One region of the Dermacoccus sp. PE3 genome, then DNA from elsewhere that is predicted to be linked to it. Evidence: predicted binding sites of a transcription regulator. Region 1 holds the regulator's gene; the other holds the start of a gene.
The links. Region 1 encodes LexA, which represses DNA repair genes until DNA is damaged. Its sites were predicted from a motif close to TCGAACANNTGTTCGA; they were not measured.
Positions count from the first base shown of each region.

Region 2: a site for LexA is predicted at 1,886-1,901, ahead of AA983_RS03475 (acetoacetate decarboxylase family protein). Genes of this name have one in related genera too.

Region 1 is NZ_LDCM01000002.1:184,086-192,378, forward strand. It holds gene leuS (leucine--tRNA ligase) at 1-155, shown strand, start outside; gene AA983_RS06330 (DegV family protein) at 185-1,111, shown strand; gene AA983_RS06335 (ComEA family DNA-binding protein) at 1,268-2,134, shown strand; gene AA983_RS06340 (ComEC/Rec2 family competence protein) at 2,131-4,509, shown strand; gene AA983_RS06345 (LysR family transcriptional regulator) at 4,559-5,476, opposite strand; gene AA983_RS06350 (Sir2 family NAD-dependent protein deacetylase) at 5,546-6,385, shown strand; gene lexA (transcriptional repressor LexA) at 6,399-7,118, opposite strand; gene AA983_RS14745 (LysM peptidoglycan-binding domain-containing protein) at 7,385-7,798, shown strand; gene nrdR (transcriptional regulator NrdR) at 8,046-8,293, shown strand, end outside.
Region 2 is NZ_LDCM01000001.1:730,235-738,527, reverse strand. It holds gene AA983_RS03480 (GAF domain-containing protein) at 1-715, opposite strand, end outside; gene AA983_RS03475 (acetoacetate decarboxylase family protein) at 948-1,748, opposite strand; gene AA983_RS03470 (glutamine synthetase family protein) at 1,966-3,318, shown strand; gene AA983_RS03465 (cytochrome P450) at 3,349-4,641, shown strand; gene AA983_RS03460 (nucleotidyltransferase domain-containing protein) at 4,958-5,431, opposite strand; gene AA983_RS03455 (hypothetical protein) at 5,474-5,965, opposite strand; gene AA983_RS03450 (aminotransferase class V-fold PLP-dependent enzyme) at 6,042-7,577, opposite strand; gene AA983_RS03445 (LysR family transcriptional regulator) at 7,723-8,293, shown strand, end outside.

The DNA of each region.
Region 1 (8,293 bases):
TGCGCGATCGCCTCGACGTCGCCGCCGACATCAGCGAGGCCGACCTCGAGGCCGCAGCCATGGCGAGCGAGCGAGTGCAGTCGTTCCTCGAGGGCAAGACGGTTCGCAAGGTCATCGTCCGAGCTCCCAAGCTCGTCAACATCGTCGCGAACTGATGGCTGCGCGACGGCGGGACGCCCCTCGCGTGGGCGTCGTCACGGACTCGACGGCGTGCCTGCCGGACGAGCTCGTGGCGGCGCTCGGCGGAACGCTCGCCGTCGTGCCGCTGACCGTGACGATCGACGGGCGCGCGCTCGTCGAGGGTGAGGGCGTCACCGGGGAGACGGTGGCCCAAGCCGAACAGAACGAGCGGGAACTGTCGACGGCCCGGCCGGCGCCTGCGCGCATGGTCGAGGCGTACGAGTACCTCGCGGGTCAGGGCTGCACCGAGATCGTCTCCGTTCACGCGGCGGCCCAGCTGTCGTCCACGGTGAGTTCGGCGCGCCTCGCGGCGGCCGAGTCGCCGGTGCCCGTGTCCGTCGTGGACTCCACGACGATGGGCATGGCGATGGGTTTTGCGGCGCTCGCGGGGGCCCGTTCGGCCGTGCGCGGGGAGGGCTTCGCCGCGGTCGAGGAGGTCATCCGTTCCGTGGCGACGACGTCGCGCACGGCGCTCTACGTCGACTCGCTCGAACCGCTGCGTCGCGGTGGCCGCGTCGGTCGCGCCGGTGCTCTGTTCGGCTCCGCGCTGTCGATCAAGCCGCTGCTGCGCCTCGAGGACGGGGTGATCGAGCCCTTGGCACGCGTGCGAACGACGGGCAAGGCCATCGAACGCCTGGGGCGGTGGGCGCTCGCGGAGGCGCGGGCCCTCGGACCGGGCCCGGTCGTCTGCGCCGTGCACTCCGTGACGCGACAGGACCTTGCCGAGCGACTCACGGGGCTCCTCACGGAATCGGCGGAGAAGGACACTGACGGAGCAGAGCCGGTGACCTGGGCAGAACCCATCGTGCAGGCACCGCTGGCCGCCGCCGTCACGGCGCACATCGGCAGCGGGGCGATCGGCGTGGCCGTGGCGCGGATGCCGGAGGATTCGTCGGGGGCCGACCCGGACGGGGACACCGACGCCGCGTGACGGGCTGATTCCGTCGTGAGCCGGGCGGGCAGCGTCCGAGCTTTCATCCACAGGCGTGATGCCTGCGCATGCCCCCGAACTGTCGCTGCAGGCGCTTCCACAGGCTCAAGCGGCGCAGGATGGTGTTCACTCCGGAGGCCTTCGTAGCGTCACGCCATGACGACTCGACACGATAGTGACGACCGGCTCGACGAAGTGCTCGCGGAGATCGAACGGGCACGTCGCGAACCCGCGTGGACCCCTGAGCCGGAGCGCACGCCCCGACGGCTCATCCGCCCTCCTGCTCCGCTCGACGAGGCTCGCTGGGCGCCGTCACGCACGGCCGTTGTCGTGGTTGCACTGTGTGCACTGCTGGCTGCTCTCGTGTTCGGGGTGCGTGTCATGCTCACGCCGGACACATCGAGCGCCGCAACAGGCTCTTCAGCCAAACCGCTGCAGGTCGCGGGGCGTGCCACGGTGTCGAGCACCTCATCGGGCGCTGCCGCGGCGCCCACGAACCCTGCCTCGACAGCGGCCACCCCCGCCGCGGCGGCGTCGCCGTCGGCGCTCAACATCCACGTCGTCGGGGCGGTGCGCACTCCCGGCGTCGTCACGGTCACACCGGGCGCCAGGGTCGAGGACGCCGTCAGGGCAGCCGGTGGGCTGAAGGGAGCCGATGCTTCCGGCATCAATCTCGCGCGGCCACTCGCCGACGGAGAGCAGGTCATCGTGCCGAGGCCGGGGGAGTCCCCGCCGGTTCCCAGCCCGCCCGCGGCTCCGGCGGGTGGTCAACCGTCATCGGGTGCAGCGGCCATCACACCGGGAACCCCGGGGGCCTCTGCAGGGGCGTCCGCCCTCGTCAATCTCAACACGGCCGACGCGGCCGCGCTCGACACCCTGCCCGGAGTGGGGCCGGTCCTCGCGCAGAGAATCCTCGACTGGCGCACGGAACACGGCCGATTCTCGAGCGTCGAGGAGTTGGGTGAGGTCAGCGGCATCGGTGACAAGGCCCTGGAGCGGCTGCGCTCCAAGGTCACGGTGTGAGGAGCGAGCACGACCTCCGGCTGCTCGGCGCGGCATGTTGTGGCTGGGGCGTGCTCGCCGTGTTGCTCGCGCTACGAGCCTCGGCCACCGAGGTCGTCGTGGTGGCGCTCGCCGCCGCAGCGCTGGGGGGAGCACTGTTCCTGTCGCGGGTTCGGCGCGCGCTCGTCGTGGGCGTTGCCTTCTGTGCGGTCGTCACGGCGCTGATCGCCACGGCGGCCGGAGGACAACTCGCTCACCAACGTCAGGGGCCGCTCGCCGAGTTGGCGGCCGAACGAGCCAGCGGAACGTTCGAGGCCGTCGTCACGGGGCAACCCCGCGCCCTTGAACCTAAGGGGCCGGGCGCTGCGGAGACGCGGTATCTCGTTCCCCTCACCGTGCACCGAGTCCAGGCCCGCGGAACGCGGGTCGACGTGGCGACGCCGGTCGTCCTGATCGGTGACGGACGGTGGCGGACCGTGCCGTGGAGAGCTCGGCTCGATGTGAAGGGCAGACTCGCGCCCTCGGAACGGCTCGGGTCTGCCCAGGCGCTGCTCGTGGCGCGCGGTGGACCTCATGTCCTTGACGGGTCGCCACCGGTCATCGCACAACTCGAAGTCTTGCGCCGGGGTCTGTCGCACGCGGCTCGAAACCTCCCGGACGACCCGGGCGGCCTCGTGCCGGCTCTCGTCGTCGGTGACGTCGCCGCGATCCCGGCCGAGTTGAACGACGACATGAGCGTCACGGGCATGTCGCACCTCAACGCGGTGAGCGGGTCGAACGTCACCATTGTGCTCGTCGCGGCGTCGTGGTGTCTGTCCTGGTCTGGTCTGCGTCGGCGCGCCCGCACAGTGGCGGCTCTTCTTGTCGTCCTCCTCTACGTGCTCGTGTGCCATCCGGATCCGAGCGTTGTCCGTGCCGGAGCGATGGGCATCGTCGGGTTGCTCGGCACGTCGTGGGGCAGACCGAAAGCTGCCTGCCCGGCGCTCGGGGCGGCCATCACGCTGCTCCTCATGTGGGATCCGTGGCTCGCCGTGAGTGCGGGGTTCGCGCTCTCGGCGCTCGCCACGCTCGGCCTCGTGCTCTTCGCGAAGCGATGGGCGAACGCCCTGATGGAACGGTTGCCGCAAACGCCGTCGTCGAAGCTGACCCACGCGATCGAACTGTGTCTCATTCCCGTCGCCGCCCAGGCGCTGTGCTTGCCCATCCTCGTGGCGCTGAGTGGTGCCGTGTCGCTCGTTTCCCTGCCGGCGAACGTTCTCGCGGAGCCCTTCGTCGCACCGGCCACGCTCGCGGGGATGGTCGTTCTGCTCGTGGCACCACTCGTCCCGGCTCTGGCCGATCTGCTCGTGTGGGCGGCGGGTCTTCCCGCCTGGGTCATTTCCACGATTGCCCACGTCGCCGCGTCCGTGCCAGGGGGCTCGTTGCCGTGGCCGAGCGGGGCGCCCGGCATCGTGCTGGCCGTCGTCCTCCTCGCGGCGCTCCTGTTCGGGTGGCGAATCGTCCCGTGGCTCGGCCTTCGAGGGTGGGCATCCGTCACGTTGGTGGCGCTCGTCCCCGCGGCCCTGTGGCTTCCGATCCCCGGAGAGGGACGCGCAGATCCGGGGTGGCTGTATGCCCAGTGCGACGTCGGGCAGGGAGATGCCGCCTTGGTACGCACCGGTGAGCAGGCGGCGATCCTCGTCGACACCGGACCCGAGGAAGGGGACGTCACCGGGTGCCTCGATCGTCACGGCGTGACGCGTGTGGACGCCGTCGTGCTCACGCACCTGCATGCCGACCACGTCGATGGTCTCGGGGCCGTACTCGAGCGGCAGCCGTCGGTCGAGGTCTTCGTGACGTGGCTGACGAGCCACAGCTCGAGCCCTCGTGGTGGCCGAGGGGAGAGGGATGCCGATGCCCAGACGAGGCAGGTGTTGCGCCGTTACGGGAAGGTTGCGCAACGCCTCGCACCGGGTCAGCAGGTCCGTGTCGGTGACGCCGTGCTCGACGTCCTCTGGCCACGCCGAGCGTTGGCGGCGGGTTCGCCGGTCAACAATGCTTCCCTCGTGCTCGATGTGGCGACGCCGAGCGTGCATGCGCTCATGCTCGGCGACGTCGAACGGGAGGCGCAGGCCGCGTGCATCGGGGAGGTGACGCGCCGAGCAGCGTCGCGTCCCTACGACCTCGTCAAGATAGCTCACCACGGCAGCGCGAACCAGAGTGCCGGGCTCTATCGGGCGGCTTCGGCGCGGGTCGGCCTCATCGGGGTGGGGGAGGGCAACGATTACGGACACCCGAAGGAATCGCTCCTGTCGTTACTCGCCCAGAGCGGAACAGCCGTCTACCGAACGGACCTTTCAGGAGACCTCGACGTCGTACCCGTCGGTAGATCGCTCACGGTCGAACCGCAGAGATGACACCGGTGAGAGTCGCAGGAGATTCCACTCGCGAGCCGGAGGGAACCGGCTACAGGTTCGGCAGAGCGTCGGTTGCTTCCCGCAGCGCGTCGAGGGTGGCCTTGACCGCCGGCACACGCTGGAGGTCGGGCGTGGTGACAGCCAGAACCGAACGACGGCTCGCCGGCTCGATGGCGATGGTGGCCACGCGGGGGTGCTGGGTCGAACGCAGGATGAGCTCCGGGATGAGGGCCACGCCCAACCCCTCGGCCACGAGTCCGAGCACGGTGACGTAGTCCTCGGTCTCGAACGCGACGTCAGGGGTGTAACCCGCCGAGGTGGCGAGCGAGAGCAGGTGGCCCCGGCAGCGCGGGCATCCGGCGATCCACGACGCGGACTCGAGCTCCTCCATCGACACGGAGCCCCTTCCGGCAAACGGGTGATCGGCCGGTACGGCGAGGCGCACCTCGTCCTCGAGCAGGTCGAGCGTGGTGAGCCCCTCGAGATCCTCCGCGTGTGCCGCGATCTCGTCGCCGTCGTAGGAGAACGCGACTGCAACATCGCAATCTCCCGCCCGAAGCGCCGCGAGTGACTCCGGCGGCTCCGCTTCCGCGAAGGTGACCTGAACGTCGGGGTAGCGCTGCTTGACGAGCGACAGCGCTCGTGGGACGACGGTCGACGAGGCCGAGGGGAAGGCCATGAGGCGCACTCGTCCCGCCCTCAGGCCGGCGATCGAGGCCACTTCGCCCTCCGCCGCCTCGAGAGCGGCGAGCACCGGAGTGGCTGTGCGGGCGAGCACGTGGCCCGCCTCGGTCAGACGCACCGAACGTCCGAGGCGCTCGACGAGAGCCGTGCCCGTCTTGTCCTCCAAGCGGCGCACCATCTGGGACACGGCAGGCTGGGAGTAGCCCAGGGAAGCAGCGGCAGCGGTGAAGCTACCCTCCTGGGCAATGGCTTTCATGACCCGAAGGCCGGCGGCGTCGATCATCCGTAGAGAATAACCCGGCGTTATCGGATGTTGTAGTTTCTATCGATTCTCGAATGAGAGGGGCCACCTGTGACTGCAGCGTTGGCGGAGTTCGTCGCGCAGGGCGACCTGTTCGTGCTCACCGGGGCGGGTCTCTCGACCGAGTCGGGCATTCCCGACTACCGCAAGCCTGACGGCACCCGCCGAACGGTTCCCATGACGTTCCAGCAGTTCCTCAGCGGGGACGACGCGCGCCGACGCTACTGGGTTCGCAGCGCCGTCGGGTGGGAACGTTTCGCCGCGGCTCGGCCCAACGGCGGCCACCACGCTGTTGCAGCCTTGCAGCGCGCAGGTCTCGTGCAACACCTCGTGACGCAGAACGTCGACGGTCTTCATGCGGCCTCCGGAGCGGACGCCCTCGAACTGCACGGTTCGCTCTCCTCGGTGCAGTGCGTCGAGTGCGGCAGCCGCTCGGATCGAGCCGAGTTCCAGGGGCGCATCCGCGACGCCAACCCGAACCTCCCGCGCGACGTGGCCCTGTTGGCCGACGGAGACGCCGAGGTTGCCCGGAGTGCAGAGGATGCGTTCGTTCTCGTGGCCTGTCCGCACTGTGATTCGCTCGTCGTCAAGCCCGACGTCGTGATGTTCGGCGAGAGCGTGCCCACCGCGACGGTTGAGCACTGCTACGCGCAGCTCGAACTGTCACGGGCGGTTCTCGTTCTCGGAAGTTCGCTCAAGGTGATGTCGGGCTTCCGGTTCGTCTCGGCGGCGCTCAAGGCGGGCAAGCCCGTGGCCCTGGTCGGTCTGGGAAGCATGCGCGGTTCGGAGCGCGCCGATCTCGTGCTACACGAACCGCTTGGTGCCACCCTCACCGCGACATGCGAACGCCTCGGCCTGCAGGTGCAGACCGAGGCGAACGCGACGACGTGAGGGTGGGCGAGAGTCAGACGCTGCGCAGCACCGCCGTGACCTTGCCCATGATGCTGGCTTCGTCGCCGTCGATCGGCTCGTAGTTCTCGTTCGCGGGCAGGAGCCACGTCTTGCCGTTCGTGCGCTTGAACGTCTTCACGGTGGCCTCGCCGTCGAGCAGCGCAGCCACGATCTCACCGTTGGACGCCTCCGGCTGCTGGCGCACGACGACCCAGTCGCCGTCGCAGATGGCGGCTTCGATCATCGAGTCGCCGACAACCTTGAGCAGGAACAGTTCGCCGTCACCGACGATCTGACGGGGGAGGGGGAACACGTCCTCGACGGCCTGCTCGGCCAGGATCGGCCCGCCGGCGGCGATGCGTCCGACGACGGGGACGAAGGAGGCCTGCGGACGCTCGTTGCCCGAGTCGGTCTCGTCGTACGTGCTCTCGGACGCTGCACGCACCGAGGTGCCTCCGCGGTAACCGCGGGTGTCGGCGCCGTCGTCGGGGGAGACGACCTCCATGGCGCGAGGGCGGTTGGGGTCGCGACGCAGGTAACCCTTGCGCTCGAGCGTGGCGAGCTGGTGTGCGACGGAGCTCGGGCTCGTCAGCCCGACGGCCTCACCGATCTCGCGCAGACTCGGCGGGTAACCGCGCTCGTCGACCGAGCGCCGGATGACGGTGAGCACTTTCTGCTGTCGCGGGGTCAGTTTGCCCTTCGCGCGGTTGTTCATGGAGTGGACCTCACCCATGGCGTCTCCTCACATCGACGAAAACAGTGATCTCGCGGACGCGGACCTCGGTGCGGAGCCCTGATTCTCCCCGGAATTCCGGGGTTGTCGGTGGCCGCTGATTCGGTGTGAGCGTTCGGGATCAACGTAGGCACCACCGTACACAGTTTTCGCAAACATGTACGAGAAACACGCCGCCGACGGCCTTGCTTTCGAACGTTTGTGTCGTACAGTTGTTCTATCGCACGGATGTTCGATGCATCCGCGCCGAGTCAGGAGGAATGAACATGAGTGCTGTGCCCAGTCTGGACGTCCCGGCGGTCGCGCCGAGCCCTCGTCGTCACCTGCACCTCGTTCCGTCGGGGCCTGCGGTCGTCGATTCCCTCGAGGGTGGTCGTAGCACGCGGCGCGCCCCGTTGACGCGTCGTGCCGTTCTCGCTCGCCGTCGCTTCGCTGCCCTTCTGGCGCTTCTGGTTCTCGTCGGCGGTGGCCTCCTTGCGGCCAAGGCCGTGGCCGAAGCTAACCCTGCCGGTGGCGCGACGTCGGTCACGGTGAAGGACGGGGAGACCCTTTCTCAGATCGCCGCCCGTGAGCTGCCGTCCTTGCGTAACGACCGTGGTGTGGTGGCCATCCAGGAGGCCAACAACATGAGCTCGATGCACGTTCAGGCCGGCCAGCGAATTCTCGTTCCGGCAGGCTGAGCGGCCCCCTCGGCGTGTCGCTGGGGCGAGCCGCACATCTTTTCCGCGTCATTGCTGGGGTTGGTGCGCCGGGTTTGCCGACACGGTTGCGAGCGGTCGCCAACGCAACCTAGGATTCCTAGATGTAGGGCACAGGCGCCCTAATGCCCCCAACATGTGGTTGTTTGCGGAAGAATTCCCGCGATGCCGGTGTTGGGGTTCATACCGTCACGAGGCGGTGGAATCCTGCGATCGAGAGGCGTGGCACGTGCACTGTCCCTTCTGCCGCAACGCCGACTCCCGTGTGGTCGACTCCCGTTCGACCGAGGACGGCACCTGCATCAAGCGTCGCCGCCAGTGCCCCGACTGCGGCAAGCGTTTCTCCACCGTCGAGACCGCGAGCCTCACGGTCGTCAAGCGCTCCGGTGTGAGCGAACCCTTCTCTCGCGACAAGGTCATGTCGGGCGTGCGCAAGGCCTGCCAGGGCCGCCCGGTTTCCGACGATCAGCTCGCCGT
Region 2 (8,293 bases), on a different contig from region 1:
TGACCTGGACGGCATCGATGAGCAGTGGCCCCGTGAGGCGGTAGGGGCGGCTTTCGAGGTTCGGCGCGCCGGGAATCGTGTCGAGCCGTCGACGAAGCCGCAGCAACTCGCCGCGGATGGTGGCGGGCGGCGTGCCGTCCGGGTAGACGAGGGCCCCGATCTCGTCGGCGCTGAGGCCTTGGGGTTTGAGCGCGAGTGTCGCGAGGAGTTCGGCGTGGCGGTCGGTGAGTGCGTGGGTGGCCGTACCCGTTTCGATGCAGGGGCGGCCGTGGTGGACGAGGCGCAGCCGCGCGCTCGTGTGCGGTGGAGGGCCGACCGGCACCCCGGCGAGGCGAAGTTCACGAGCCACCGCGGCCGCGGTGGCCTGCACGAGTGCGAGGGTGCGCCGGTCTGCCGCAGCGTCACCTCCCGTCACGTCGAGAGCGCCGAGCACCTCGCCGGTGACGGGGTCGACGAGCGGCGCCGCGGAGCAGCTGAACGGGTGGACGTCCGGGCGCGTGTGCTCCTCGCGATGGATCGAGACCGCCTCGCCGCGGGCCACAGCTCGGCCCGGCGCGTTCGTGCCGACCTGCGCCTCCGACCAGTTCGCCCCCGCGGTGAAGCCGATGCTCTCGGCGCGGCTGCGGGCGCGGGAGTCTCCGTCGACGTAGTGCAGGCGTGCCTCGCGGTCCGCGATGGCAATGACGAGACCCTCGTCGCGTGCCGTCGAGCTCAACAGCGAACTGACGAGGGGGATCGCGTCGGCGAGCCGAGCGTGGACGCAGCCGGGGCCGCACCCGCAGGCGCAACCCTGTGGACGGGATTTGTGCCGCATCCCTTCCCCCCTCGTAGTGATCCACCTCACACTACACCCGTCCGGGGTGGGGTGGTCGGCGGCGTGACGCTGCGTGCCGTGTGTCCACGAACTCATCTGCGACGCAGGCTGCCGCCCTTCGCGGCCGCCTGGCTCACACGAGACGTTCGAGCGTCTCGCCGCCGTTCCAGACGACGCCGATCTGCCGGTAGTAGCCGCCGATGATCTCGTCGACCTCCAGGGCGGCGAGTTCCTCCGTGGGCGATTCGAACAGGCGCAGATCGATGTCACCACGCCACGCCTGCCCGCCCTCGAACTCGGCCGCGCCGGACGATATGAGCTCGCTGTAGGCGTCGCCCGTCGCCCCACGGGCGATGTCGGGGTAGATGCGGTGGTGGGCCATCGGGTGGCCGTTGACGAAGCCGTTCGTCTCGCTCGGCTCACGCAGCGTCAGCACGGCCTCAGCGAGACGACGGTCGCCGGCGGCGAGCGTCGCACCGAACATGCCGCCCTCGGCGATCTGCGGCGCACCCTGCGCGAAGGGGTGGGGGCGCGTCTGCCACATCGAGCCGAGCTTCTTCGGGTAGCCCTGGTGCAGGCCGCGGCCGATCGCGAAGTCCTTGTCGACCCAGATGTAGACGCAGCGGCTGAACGTCTTGCCCTTGTACGAGCAGCGGACGACGACGAACGCCTCCTTGTACTGGGCGCGCACCGGGTCGAGCAGCTCCTCGCGGGAGCTGGAGCAGCTCTGCCAGTCGGCCCAGATGAGGGCAACGGCGCCCGGGTCCTCGTCAGCGAGTTCCAGTGGGGCGGGCAGGAGTTCGCGCACACGCTCCGGGTTGGTGCGGTACTCGACCGTCAGCAGGTCGCCCGAGTAGTACCACGGCGGGCTCGGGATGATGCCCGAGGTTCCGCCGGCGGTGCGGGGGTAGAAGAAGCCCTTCTGGTCGCTCATGTGCCTGCACCCTTTCACCGTCTGCGGCCCGTGCCGCAAGTTTGTTGCCGAGAAATCGTTCGTGTCCGTACGACACCGGCTAGGCTACCCGATCAAGAGGGGTTGTGTGGCCTGAGTCACACGGCTACTGTTCGGATCCGAACGACCTTTTGACTCACTCCCGGCACGGCAACCGTCGGGGGAGGCGTTCGCTCACAAAGGCGTGAAAGGCGATGGCATGACGAAGATCGACTCGAGGCTCATGGCCGAAGCCATGGAGAAGTGTGCGGCGGAGGGCATCGACGTCGTCCGCCTCGGCTACTCCGACATCATCGGCACCGACCGCAGCAAGGATCTGCTCGTCAACCGCTTCGAGCGCACCACCGGCCACGGCGTCGCGTTCTGCCGCAGCGTCTACGGCACGACGCCCATGGGTGACGTCGTCGACATAGAGGGCGGCCTCGCCGCGGGTCTGCCCGACATCGTGGCCTACCCCGACATCGAGACGATCAAGACCGTGCCGTGGGAGCCGGGCGTCGCCCACGTCATCGCCGACGTGTTCAACCCGGACGGTTCGCCGTCCGCCGAGAGCCCGCGCTACGTCCTCAAGCAGGTCATCGAGAAGTTCAGCTCCATCGCGGGCACCCCGATCTGCGGCCCGGAGCTCGAGTTCTACCTCCTCGAGGAGTCGGACACGAACGACTCCGGCTGGGCGCGCTACGGCGAGAGCCCCGGCAACGTCTACGTCTCCGGCCTGCGCGGCGACCCCGAGAACGTCCTGCTCGCCTCGCTGCGTCAGCTCGGCGCCTACGACCTCGACGTCATCGCCGCGAACCACGAGTTCAGCTCCGGCCAGTTCGAGATCAACCTCTGGCACTCCGACGCACTCGACGCCTCCGACCGCGCGTTCCGCTTCAAGGCCGCCGTCAAGGAGATGGCGCGCGCCGGCGGCAAGCTCGCGACGTTCATGGCCAAGCCGTTCAACGACGAGGGCGGCTCGGGCTTCCACCTGCACTTCTCGACGCAGGACGCCGCAGGCAACCACCTCTTCGACGACCCGAACAGCCACAACGGCCTCTCCGCCGTCGCTCACCACGCGATCGGCGGCATCCTCAAGCACGCCCCGGCCCTCGCGGCGCTCGCGAACCCGACGATCAACTCCTACAAGCGCTTCGGCCCGGACACGCTCGCCCCGTGGCTCATCGACTGGGGTCTCGACAACCGCAGCGCGATGGTGCGCATCCCCCCGGAGCGTGGCTCGGCGTCGCGCCTGGAGCTGCGCCTCGGCGACGCGTCGGCCAACCCCTACCTGCTCACGGCGGCGACGCTGGCCGCGGCCTACCTCGGCATCAAGAACGAGATCGACCCGGGCCCCGCGCTCGAGGGCTACGGATACGACCCGGAGCGTTCGCCCAAGCTGCCCTCGTCCCTGTGCGAGGCGCTCGACGCCCTCGAGGCCGACTCGGAGATGCGCGAGGTGCTCGGCGAGGGCTTCGTCACGACCTTCCTCGCGTACAAGCGCAACGAGATCGAGCGTTTCAACGCCTTCATCACGGACTGGGAGTTCCGTGAGTACACCTACCACCTGTGATCCAGACCTCAGCGATCGAAGGAGACCGACATGACCACTGACGTGGGTGCCGCACCCAGCAGCCAGTACACGCTCGAAGACGTCGACCTCGCGAACCTCGACCGGTTCCGCGACAACGAGGGTTGGGCCCAGTTCGCCGCCCTGCGCGCCGGTGACCCGGTGCACTGGAACGAGGAGTCCGACGGCAAGGGCTTCTGGGCCGTCACGAAGTACGACGACATCTGGGCCGTCGACAAGGACTCCGAGACGTTCACGTCGGAGAAGTTCGTCAACCTCGAGGACGTCGACGACGACCTCATGGACTTCCGCCGTTCCATGCTGGAGACGGACGGCGCGCGTCACACGGCGCTGCGCAAGCTCATCCAGCGTGAGTTCTCGCCGCGCAACCTCCTCAAGAACTACGAGGCGTTCCTGCGCGAGCTGACGAAGAACACGATCGACGAGGCGAAGAAGACGTCGCCCGACGGCGAGTTCGACTTCGTCGAGAAGATCTCGGCCGACTTCCCGATCCAGGTGCTCGCGCGCCTGCTCGACGTGCCGCGCGACCACACGCCGCAGCTCATCGCGTGGGGCAATGAGATGGTGGCCAACACCGACCCGGACTACACGCAGCACCTGCTCGACTCGCCCGAGTCGGAGAAGTACCGCCACCTGCCGTTCCGTTCGCCCACCGTGCAGGACGTCTGGGACTACGGGCGCGACCTGCGTGACAAGCGCGTCGGCGGCGAGGGCAAGGACCTCGTCTCGATCCTCGCCAACAAGATGCCCGAGGACGGCGTGCCGCTCTCGGACCAGGACTTCAACAACTACTTCTCGCTGCTCGTCATCGCCGGCAACGAGACGACGCGCCACGCGATCAGCCAGATCATGCTGGGCCTCATCGCGCAGCCCGACCAGTTCAAGCTGCTCAAGGAGGACCCGTCGCTCATCGAGTCTGGCCTCGAGGAGTTGCTGCGCTGGGCGACGCCGGTTTACCACTTCCGCCGCACGGCGACAAAGGACGTCGAGCTCGGTGGCAAGCAGATCAAGGAAGGCGACAAGGTCGTCATGTGGTTCGGCTCGGGCAACCGTGACGAGGACGTCTTCGAGAACCCGAACAAGATCGACGTGACGCGCAAGAACGTCGACCACATGACGTTCGGCAAGGGCTCGCCGCACCTGTGCCTCGGCAACAACCTCGCCCGCCTCGAGATCCGCCTGCTGCTCGAGGAGCTGCTGCCGCGCATCGAGAAGATCGAGCTCGTCGGCGACGTGAAGCGCGTGCGCTCCAACTTCGTCAATGGTGTGAAGAAGTTCCCGGTGAAGGTGACCTGGGCGGAGTGATCCGACCGCCACAGATCCCCACTTGCGCGACGAATCGCGCGAGTGGGGATCTTTGTGCCTGGTCTGTCCCCAATTGCGCGACATCTCGCGCGAGTGGGGGGCGAGGGCTGCCCGACGCACGCTGACGCGCGGTCCGATCGTCAGGTGAGCTCGGCTGCGAGGCGAGTCAGAAGGGTTGGGACATCCCGTTCTGCGGTGGTTCGCAGGAGGCGTCCGTCGCAACTTGCGTAGCGGGTTCGTCGAGGTAGGTCACGACGAACTGCAAGTGGTAGCGGGCTTCTTCAACGTTCTCGGCGGGTGTGCGTCCGGTGGGGGCTCACAGCGGAACGGCTTCCTTCAGGACGCGTTCGCGTAGGTAGGGCCTCAGCCCCGAGTCGGGCGTGAGTTCCACTGTCGCGCCCACTTCTTCGGTGAGTCGTGACTGGAGGCGCTCGAGGTCGAGCAGGCTGAGGTAAGCGAGGCTGAGGTCCGCCAGGAGATCGATGTCCGAGCCGGCGTGCTCGCGGCCCGTGGCGACGGAGCCGAAGACACGCACATTGCGTCCCCCGGCAACCTCGATGAGGTGGATCACCGCTTGGCGGTGGGCGCGCAACCTGCGGGCAAGAGGTCCGGACCCGTGAAAGCGGATGAGGCGCGACACCTCAGGCTGGCTGCGTCCGATACGCCGGGCGATCTCGCGCTGGGACATTCCCTCGCGGTGTGCGTCGCGGACGGCAGCGGTCAACATGGCGCGAGCGTCACGCGTCATGCGGTCGCTCGCGGCTGCGATCTCCTCCAAGCCCGTCGCCATGGCTACAGACTACAGCCGATAGCAAGACCTATCGGTGAATCCTCAGTCCTCGACGATGACGAGGACGCCCTTGTCGGCGACGACGGCGTCGAGGTCGATGCCGGTGAGGTCGACGACGGCCTGCTTGAGGGTCTTCTCGGGGTCGCCGTCGATGATGGCGGTCGGTTCGCCCTCGACGGGCTCGCCGTCCTCCGCCGTGACGCCCGACGCGTCGAGCGTCAGCATGCGGCTCTGCCCGTCGCCGTCGACGATGAGCAGCCATGTCTTCGAGTTGCCCGCGAAAACGGCGGTGACGGCCTCGTCCGCGATGTCGGGGATGAGGTCGGGCTGCAGCATGAGCTCGTAGCCGACGAGGACGACCGCGTCCTCGTCGTCATCCGTGCGCGCCGTGAACGCGCCGACGTACCCCGCCGGCAGCGCGTTGGAGATGGCCTCCTCGCCCGTGACGTAGTCCGTCGTCGGGTCGAGAATGCCGCTGGGCAGCGTGTCGATCGTCAGACCGGGCAGGACCGCAAAGGCCGTGTTGAGTGCCATGCCTCCACCCTACGGCGTGGCGCGATGTTGCCTGGGAAACGCGGCACCGGTGCCGCGCACGCCGCTCAACATCGGGTCAGGCGTCGACGGCGCGGGCGAGCTTCTCGACGGCGGCGTGGATCTCGTCGATGAGGGGCTCGGTCTCCGGCTTCATCGTCACGCTGCGCAGGATGCGCGCGCCCGCCTCGGGCGCTTCGCCGGGCACGTCGTGGCCACGGTTCGTCATGTCGTCGGGCTTCACCTGGTATGTCGCGACGAAGAGCGACTCGTCACGCGGCGCGTTCATGCCGTTCTTGAGGATCGCGCCCGAACGGCGGTCGACATCAGCGAGGGAGTCGCCCTTCGGGAAGTAGCTGACGATGTCGAGGTCGGGCTCCTGGTAGAGGTCGAACACCTCCGAGCCGCGCAGCTTCTCGGCCCACGCCAGCGCGGCGCGACGTCCCGGCGCGACGATCTCGCCCGTGCCCTCCCGCGTGAGCGGCAGTAGCTGGAGCGTCATCCACAGCGCCGCCGCGGACGCGCCCGAACGCGAGCACTCGAGCGAGATCTCACCCATGTGCAGGTCGTCACCGCTCGTGAAGTACGTGTACGGCGAGGTGTGGTCGTAGAAGTTGGCCACGTTCGGGTCGCGGAACAGCACCGCGCCGCAGCCGTACGGCTGCAGCCCGTGCTTGTGCGGGTCGATGACGACGGAGTCGGCCTCGTCGATCGCCCGGAAGGCGGCGGCCACGTCCGGCGCCAGCAGGGCGTCACCCTCCTCGGCGAGCAGGCGGAAGAAACCGCCGTACGCCGCGTCGACGTGCACGCGCACGCCGTACTTGCGGCACAGCGGAATCGCCTTGTCGATCGGATCGACGGCCCCCAAGCCCGTCGTTCCGGCCGTCAGGACGACGGTGCCGATGCCGCCCGCCGAGATGAGGTGCTCCAGTGCCACGAGATCCATGCGTCCACGCGAGTCGGTGGGCACGGCGACCGACGGCACGTTGAGCAGGTGGCTCATGCGTCCGTGCGTGTAGTGCGCGTCGGCGCTGTGTGCGATCGCCTTGCGCGGGTGCGTCTCGCGTGCGACGAACAGCGCCTCGAGGTTGGCCACGGTGCCCGACGTCGTGAGGTGGCCGAGGTGGCACATGCCGCTCTCGTGTTCCGAGTCGTCATGCGGCACACCGAAGCTCGCCGACGAACCGTTCTTGCCCTCCATCGCCTGACGATGCGCGCGGCAGCCGAACATGTGCGCGATGGCGTCGACGCACTCCTGCTCCATACGCGTCGTCGCGGCGCCCGCGTCGAGGTCGTGGTTGTTCGGGTTGATGAGCATCGTCGTGAGGTAGCCGACGACGGCCGCCGGGTGCGGTGGCTTGAGCATCTGCCCGACGTAGCGCGGGTGGAAGAACGGGTAGTTCGCGCGCAGGCGCGTCGTCAGTTCCTCGAAGGCGCCGTGGAACGCGTCGGCGTCCACCTCCTGCGTCGGGTGTGGCGTGGAGGGGCCGTACTCGTTCATCCACTCGGTGATGAAGCCCATCGCCTCGTCGAGGTATCCGCGCAGCGGGCCCATGGCCGCCGCGGACATGCCCGGCAGCGGGGCCGGGTTCGTGACGATCTCGTCGGACGACATCGATACCTCCGAAGGTGGGGAGTGGTGTGCGTCACTCAGGCTGAAGCATGGTGGCTAGGCTGTCCAATACTTGTTTCGGCTATCTGCCATGCCTTCTGGTTATGACGTGGCGGTGGACTGACCCATGACGTGAGGAGGACGGCCAGTGGAGCTACGGGCGCTGCGCTATTTCGTTGCCGTGGCCGACGCCGGCACCGTGACGGGCGGTTCGGCCGCCGTCCACGTCAGCCAGCCGGCGGTGTCGAGGCAGATCCGCGGTCTCGAACACGAACTCGGCGTGACGCTCTTCGCCCGCTCCGAGGGTGGCGTCCGCCTCACCGCCGCCGGTACTGAACTGCTCGCCCTCGCCCGGGATCTCCTCGAGCGCGAGGCCTTCATCAAACGCACCTCGACCTCGCTCGCGGCCGGACGTCTCGTCTCGCTGACGTTCGCCGCTCCGCCGACAACCCTGAGCGACGTGATCGCCCCGTTCCTCGCCTCGCGACCCGCTGACGACGGCGCCTCACCGACGCCGAACGTCGTCGCACGCCCCAGCGAGGACGTCTTCGCCGCGCTCGACGAGGGCGCGGACTTCGTCGTCGCCCCGGCGCCCGCCCCGAGCGGCCTCGCGTCGATGATCATCGCCGAGCTACCGGTGCGCGCCTACGTCGGTTCACGACCATCGGCGGACGACGAGGCGCAGAGCCACGAAGCGCCGCGCACCCTCTCGCTCGAGA